Regions from separate parts of the Arthrobacter sp. KUASC02 genome, predicted to be linked through region 1. Evidence: riboswitches for the same ligand, from Rfam matches in the RefSeq annotation. Region 1 holds a riboswitch; the other holds the start of a gene.
The links. A riboswitch is a leader RNA that binds a small molecule or an ion and turns the genes downstream of it on or off. The one in region 1 is predicted to bind S-adenosylmethionine.
Positions count from the first base shown of each region.

Region 1 (3,615 bases):
CCGTCCGCCCCCACGGCCTGTCCCTCCCCGATGGCGACGGCGGCCACCGCGGCCAGGTGCGTGAGGTCCGCGGAACCTACGGATCCTTCGCGCGGGATGGCGGGGACCACGCCCCGGTTGAGCATGTCAGCGTAGAAACGGGCTGTTTCCGGCCGGACTCCGGAGCCGCCCCGGCTGAAGCCCACCAGCCGCGCCAGGATGACGGCCCGGACCTCGTCAGCGGCCAGCAGGTCCCCCACTCCGCTGTTGTGGTACCGCACCACCTGCACCTGGTAGGCGAGGATCGACTGCTCCTCCACGGCGGTGTCACGCCCGGAACCCAGCAGCGTATTGAGGCCGTAGACGCGGTGGCCGGAGTCGATGGCCTGCTGCACCACCTCCCGCGAGCGCCCGACCAGCTCCAGCGCGTCCGTGCTCAGGACGAACTTCACGGCCGGGTCAGCCGCGGCCTCGGCGATGTCCCTGGCACGCAGGTGCGCCGTGCCGATCAGGAAGTTTCCGCTGCCGTTGCCCATGGGACTAGAAGTCCAGCAGGTTCCGGCGGAAGCCGCCGTCGCCATAGCTTGTCCGGAGCAGCCCGCGGCGCCGCAGCACGGGCGCCAGGCGGTCCAGCACCCCGTGGACGGTGGCCGGGTCCACGAAGCCGGAGAACAGGAACCCGTCCCCGCCCACCTGGGCCCCGGTCTCCTCGAGGTAGTCGGCAATGTCCTCGGCTGTGCCGATGATGCTGTCCCCGGCGCCGCCGCTGCGGGCCTGCAGGAGCTGGCGCAGTGTGGAGCCCGGCGGACCGGCTTTGGCGAAGTGGTCCAGGGTGCCCTGGTTGCTGTTGGTGGTCAGTTCAGGGAGCGGGGCGTCAAGGTCGAACTTTTTGAAGTCGATGACGGAGAGATACGAGATGGAGTTCAACTGGCTGTCGATGTCGCGCTGCGTGAGTTGGCGCCGCTCCTCCCGGAGCTCGTCCGCTTCTGCCCGGGAGCCGACCACGGTGGGCTTGAGGACGAACAGCACCTTGACGTCGTCGGGGTTCCGCCCTGCCGCGGCTGCCTCGGCCCGGATCGAGTCCCGGTAGGCCTTCATGCCGTCCGCACCCCTGGCCAGGGCGATGGCGACGTCCGTGTTGGCACCCGCGAACGCCTTGCCCCGCGGGGATGCCCCGGCCTGCACCAGGACCGGCTCCTCGGGCAGCGGCGCCGTGTTCAGCGGCCCCCGGACTTTGAAGAACTCGCCGTCGTGGTTGATCGGGTGGACCTTCGTGTGGTCCGCGAAGATGCCGGCCTCCGCGTCCTCCACGATCGCGTCCGGCTCCCAGCTGCGCCAGAGCTTGCGCACCACGTCCACGAATTCCTCCGCCTTCTCGTAGCGGAGATCGTGCTCAATCTGCTGGTCCAGGCCGTAGTTCTGCGCGGCAAGGTCGCTGCCGGAGGTCACCACATTCCAGCCCACCTGGCCGTTGGAGAAGTGCTGCAGGGTAGCCAGCAGCCGTGCCGCGGTGAACGGCGGGTAGAAGGACGCACTCACCGTGGGAACAATGCCCAGGTGCTCGGTGGCGGAGAGCAGGTACGGAACCAGGGCCAGCGGATCGTGTTTGGGAGCGAAGGACGCCTGGGCCAAGGACACTTCGGCGCTGCCGCCGTAGGTGTCCGGCACGGTGAGGGAGTCCTCGATGATGAACAGGTCCAGCCCGGCCCGCTCAAATTCGCGCACGGCTTGCTGGTACAGGGCGGGTTTTTTCCAGTCGTACCCGATGCCGTAGCCGGGCGTGCCCCAGCCCTGGACGCCGAAGCCGTGACCCACAAACCAACCGAAGTGCAGCATGGGACTGACTGTATTCCCGTTCGATCCATTCACGGCTGCCTGATTTCATCCGGCGTTACAGCGGTTCATCTCCCGTCATTATCCTCCCGGCAGGTTCTTTTGTAACGGCAATATGGGGTCACGTACGGGTCACCGGAAACGCGGGGGCAGTGCCGCGTTCTGCCATGTCCCGTTACGGAAGATGACGACGACGGCGGTGCGGGCCGCCGTCGTAAGTGTTACGTTTTTGGGGAGTAATGAGAACCGGTGCCAAGCCCTGACTGGCCGGTCGGCAACCCTCCTTCCACGGCGGGGTGCCTCAGGTGAATACTCGGCATATCGACCCATTCGAGCTGCAAGCGTGAGAGAAGGAGATCCGTCGTGTCTGACGCACCCGCCCCACTGGCCACCGAACCGGCCGCCGCCGGCCAGGACCAACCGGCCCAGGACCTGCCCCAGGAAAAGCTGGCCTACCGGCTGATCACCGGCCCCGACGACCGCTCGTTCTGCGAGCGCATCTCCGCGGCCCTGGCCGATGGCTATGTTTTGCACGGGAGCCCGGCAGCCACGTTCAACGGCACCAGCGTGATCGTGGCGCAGGCCGTGGTGCTGCCCGCAGCCATCGCCAGCTCGGACGCCGCTGTGGCAACGGCGGTGGACGAACTTGAGTTCGACCTCGACTTCCCCGGCGAAGGTTTCGAGGGCCACGCATGAGCTACGCCGGAGACCTGACCCCGCAGGACGCCTGGGCCAAACTGGAACAGGGCGCGGTACTGGTGGATGTCCGCACCGAAGGCGAATGGGCCCACATCGGCATCCCGGACACAAAAGCCACCGAAAACGATCCCCTCTTCATCCAGTGGACGTTCCCCGGCGGCATCCCCAACCCGGAATTCATTCAGCAGCTGAAGCAGCAGGCACCGGAGGACACCGGCGTCGAACTGGTGTTCCTCTGCCGATCAGGCGTCCGCTCGATCGCCGCCGCAATCGCCGCCACGCAGGCCGGCTTCACCGCCTACAACGTCCTCGAAGGCTTTGAAGGCGAACCGGACCGTTACGGCGAGCGCACCGTCAACGGCTGGAAAAACCGCGGACTGCCCACCAACCTCGGAAAGAACTAAGTGACTTTCAATCCCGACGCCGCCGGCTGGAGCCCCGACACCCAGGCTGTCCGCGGCGGCCTTGACCGCACCAACTTCCAGGAGACGGCCGAGCCGATCTTCCTCAACTCCGGCTTCGTGTATGAATCCGCAGCAGCCGCCGAACGCGCCTTCACCGGCGAAGACGAACGGTTCGTGTACTCGCGCTACGGCAACCCGTCCGTGGCCACGTTCCAGGAGCGGCTCCGGCTGCTCGAGGGCACCGAGGCGTGCTTTGCGACGGCGTCCGGCATGTCCGCCGTCTTCACGGCCCTCGGTGCGCTGCTGGCCGCGGGCGACCGCGTGGTGGCTGCCCGGTCGCTGTTCGGCTCCTGCTTTGTGATCCTGAACGAAATCCTGCCGCGCTGGGGCGTGGAAACGGTGTTCGTGGACGGTCCGGACCTGGAGCAGTGGCGGGCCGCCTTGGCCGAACCGACGACGGCGGTCTTCTTCGAGTCGCCGTCCAACCCCATGCAGGAGATCGTGGACATCGCCGCGGTCAGCGAACTGGCCCACGCGGCCGGGGCAACGGTCGTCGTCGACAACGTCTTTGCCACTCCCCTGCTGCAGCGCTGCGGCGAGCTCGGCGCAGACGTGATTGTGTACTCCGGCACCAAGCACATTGACGGCCAGGGACGGGTGCTGGGCGGCGCCATCCTGGGCACCAAGGAGTTCATCGACG
Region 1 covers NZ_AP046053.1:384,707-388,321, reverse strand. The annotation lists gene AC6JAC_RS01730 (aromatic amino acid ammonia-lyase) at 1-515, opposite strand, end outside; gene AC6JAC_RS01725 (NtaA/DmoA family FMN-dependent monooxygenase) at 520-1,815, opposite strand; SAM riboswitch class IV at 2,048-2,162, shown strand; gene AC6JAC_RS01720 (DUF1737 domain-containing protein) at 2,197-2,508, shown strand; gene AC6JAC_RS01715 (rhodanese-like domain-containing protein) at 2,505-2,915, shown strand; gene AC6JAC_RS01710 (O-succinylhomoserine sulfhydrylase) at 2,916-3,615, shown strand, end outside.

Region 2 (3,615 bases), 2.9 Mb from region 1:
ACTCCCGGCGTCGTGGACGCCGGGAGTCATAGTGCTCAGTCGCCTTTGGCGGCGCGGAAACCGGCATCCAGGTCGGCGATGATGTCGTCGATGTGCTCCAGCCCCACCGAGAGGCGGACCAGGCCGGGGGTCACGCCGGCAACGGCGTGCTGCTCCGCCGTCAACTGACTGTGCGTGGTCGACGCCGGATGGATGACCAGGGAGCGCACGTCGCCGATGTTTGCCACGTGGGAGTGCAACTCCAGGGCGTCCACGAATCGCTTGCCCGCCTCGGCCCCGCCGGCGATGTTGAAGGACACGATCGCACCGGTGCCCTTGGGTCCGTACTTGCGGCCGCGCTCGTACCAGGGGCTGGACGGCAGGCCCGCATAGGCGACGGATTCGACGTCGTCCCTGGACTCCAGCCACTCGGCGACGGTCACCGCGTTGGCAACATGCCGCTCCACGCGCAGGCTCAGGGTTTCCAGCCCCTGGGCGATGAGGAAGGCGTTGAACGGGGATACCGCCGAACCGAGGTCGCGCAGCAACTGGACGCGGGCCTTGAGGATGTAGGAAAGGTTCGCGCCCAGGGCACCGCCCGCCCCGAGGTCGCGGGCGTAGACAAGGCCGTTGTAGGTGGGGTCCGGCGTGTTGAAGCCCGGGAACTTCTCCGGGTCCTTTCCGAAGTCGAAGTTGCCGGAGTCGACGATCACTCCGGCGATGGCACTGCCGTGCCCGCCGAGGTACTTCGTGGCCGAGTGCACCACGATGTCGGCACCCCATTCCAGCGGCCGGATGAGATACGGCGTGGACAAGGTGTTGTCCACGATCAGCGGGACGCCGGCCTCGTGGGCAACGCGGGACACGCCTTCGATGTCCAGGACATCCTGGCGCGGATTGGAGACCACCTCGGCGAAGAAGAGCTTGGTGTTCGGCCGGACGGCATCCTTCCACTGCTGGAGGTTGTCCGGATCCTCGACGAACGTCACGGAGATGCCGAACTTCTTCAGGGTGTGGGCCAGCAGGTTATAGGTTCCGCCGTAGAGGCTGGGGCTGGCCACCACATGGTCGCCGACTTCGGCCACGTTAAGGATGGCGAAGGTTTCGGCAGCCTGGCCCGAGCTGAGCAGCAGCGCCGCCAGGCCACCTTCCAGGCTGGCAACGCGCTGTTCCACCGCATCCTGGGTGGGGTTGCCGATGCGGGTGTAAATGGGCGCCAGCTCGGCCAGCGCGAAGCGGTTGGCGGCGCTTTCGGCGCTCGGGAACACGAACGACGTCGTCTGGTAGATGGGCAGTGCCCGGGCACCGGTGGCGCTGTCCGGCACCTGGCCGGCGTGGATCTGGCGGGTTTCGAATGACCATGCGTTGGACATCTGGGAGCTCCTTCTAAGGAAGGGCACCTCGGCCGTGCCGGACATGCCGTACTGGACATGCCCTGGCAGGACTGGTGCCGCGCTTGCCGCCCGGCGGTTGCCGGCAGGCCAGGTCTTCACCCGGGGCACCCCACCGCGGAACGAGGGTTGCCGGCCAGCAAGCCGGGGCTCGATGCTGGCGCTCATGACCTGGGCCCAGTCTAGGAAGGGCGGATCGCCTGTGAACAGCTTTGTGACGAAGGACGTCAGCGGCGTGATTTCACGGGCCTTGTGCGGGTCAACGATGACATCCCATCTTGGTTAGGCCACCCTTAGCTGAGAGCTCCATCACAAAGTGCCAAGATGAGGGCATGCGCATGGATCACGTCTCTTACGCCTGTGAACAAGATGGCTTGGCTGCCACCACCGAACGTATTGCAACCGCCCTCGGCGTCGAAGCCGTGAAGGGCGGGGTACACCCCCGTTTTGGCACCCGCAACATGATTATCCCGCTCGCCGGGCACAAGTATCTGGAGGTGGTGGAGGTCCTGGACCACCCGGCCTCCGACAAGGCTCCGTTCGGGCAGGCTGTCCGGGCACGCTCCGCAGCCGGCGGCGGCTGGATGGGCTGGTGCGTCGAAGTGGACGACCTGGCACCGTTCGAAGAACGCCTCGGCCGCTCGGCTGTCAACGGCAACCGCAAGTTCCCCGACGGCCGCGAACTCGTCTGGAAGCAGATCGGCATCCTGGGCCTCATTGCAGACCCGCAGGTTCCGTACATGCTCAAGTGGGAAGGCGACCCGGAACTTCACCCGTCCAACGCCTACCCGAGCAACGTTAAGATGTCCAGCCTCACCATCGCCGGCTCTGCCGAACGCGTCACGGAATGGCTCGGCCAACCGGTGGAGAAGCCCCTGGAGGATGTGGCCGTTGAATGGGTCGCCCCGAAGGGAACGCCCGGAATCCTCTCAGTCACCTTCGAGACCGCCTCCGGGGCAGTAACCATCTGACCCTGTTCCACAAGGTGGTCCCCCAAGGGACCACCCGGCAGCCTGCTGCCCCCGATCTTCGGCCGCTATCAGCGGGTGCCAACGACGCCACCCACCGATAGCGGCCGAATCCTTTTAACCCGGCCCGATCGCCTAACCCAGCCCGATCGCCTTGCCGAACAGGCTGAAACCGACGAACGCAACGATGTCCAGCAGCGCATGGGCGATCACCAGCGGCATCACGCGGCGGGTCTTCGTGTAGATCCAGGCAAACACGACGCCCATCACAGCGTTGCCGATGAACGGGCCGAATCCCTGGTAGAGGTGGTAGCTGCCGCGGAGCATGGAACTGGCGAAGATGGCCAGCGGCATGCTCCAGCCGAACTTCCCGAGCCGGTCCAGCAGGTAGCCCACCACAATGACTTCCTCGACGATCCCGTGCCGCACTGCGGAGAGGATCAGCACGGGAATGGTCCACCAGTACGCATCCAGCGCGCTGGGGATGATGGCGGTGGTGATGCCCAGGGCCCGGCCGGCCGCGTACAGCCCCAGGGACGGGATGCCGATCAGCGCTGCCAGGCCCAGCCCCTGCAACAGGTCCTTCCCCGGTCGGACGAAGTTGAAGCCGAGTTTGCGGAACGCCGAAGCGCCGGACTCCCCCGCCCCCCGGTGTTCGGTGAGGAAATAGATGACCAGGACCACCGGAACCAGGGCGAACATAATGTCCAGCAACTGGTAGGTCAGGTCGAAGTATTCGCGGCTGCTCTGCGAGCGGTTGAGGGTGGACGTACCTTCCGCCAGGGGCGCCCGCGTCAGCTTGTCGAGCAGCTGCACCACCGAATACACGGCGGACTGCCCCAGCGACAGACCCAGGACAATCCAGACTTCGATCCGCAGACGACGGCGGGAGGGAACCAGCATGTTCCTATCTTGCCTGCACTTGCTGGTTCTTTCCTGTCCGCCGCCTCCCTGAAGCCCTGCGGCCCGGGGCCTATGCTAGGAATTTATGAGCGCGCCCGACAAAATCATCATGATCCGGCACGGCCAGTCCGCCGCCAACGCCGACACCTCCATCTACAACAGGGTGCCGGATTACCGGATACCGCTCACGGAACTCGGCGTGGCACAGGCGCAGGCCGCCGGCGAGCAGATCCGCCGGGAGCTGGACGGGCAGCAGGTGTGCGTTTACGTCTCGCCCTACCTCCGGGCCTACCAGACCCTCGAGGCGCTCAACCTGGGCCCGCTCATTGAACGGGTCATCGAGGAGCCCCGGCTCCGGGAGCAGGACTGGGCGA
Region 2 covers NZ_AP046053.1:3,278,453-3,282,067, forward strand. The annotation lists gene AC6JAC_RS15240 (bifunctional o-acetylhomoserine/o-acetylserine sulfhydrylase) at 36-1,352, opposite strand; SAM riboswitch class IV at 1,427-1,542, opposite strand; gene AC6JAC_RS15245 (VOC family protein) at 1,703-2,341, shown strand; gene AC6JAC_RS15250 (CPBP family intramembrane glutamic endopeptidase) at 2,474-3,241, opposite strand; gene AC6JAC_RS15255 (histidine phosphatase family protein) at 3,327-3,615, shown strand, end outside.
Region 2: it holds a riboswitch for S-adenosylmethionine, as region 1 does, so the genes downstream of both, AC6JAC_RS15240 (bifunctional o-acetylhomoserine/o-acetylserine sulfhydrylase) here and AC6JAC_RS01720 (DUF1737 domain-containing protein) in region 1, are expected to answer to the same signal.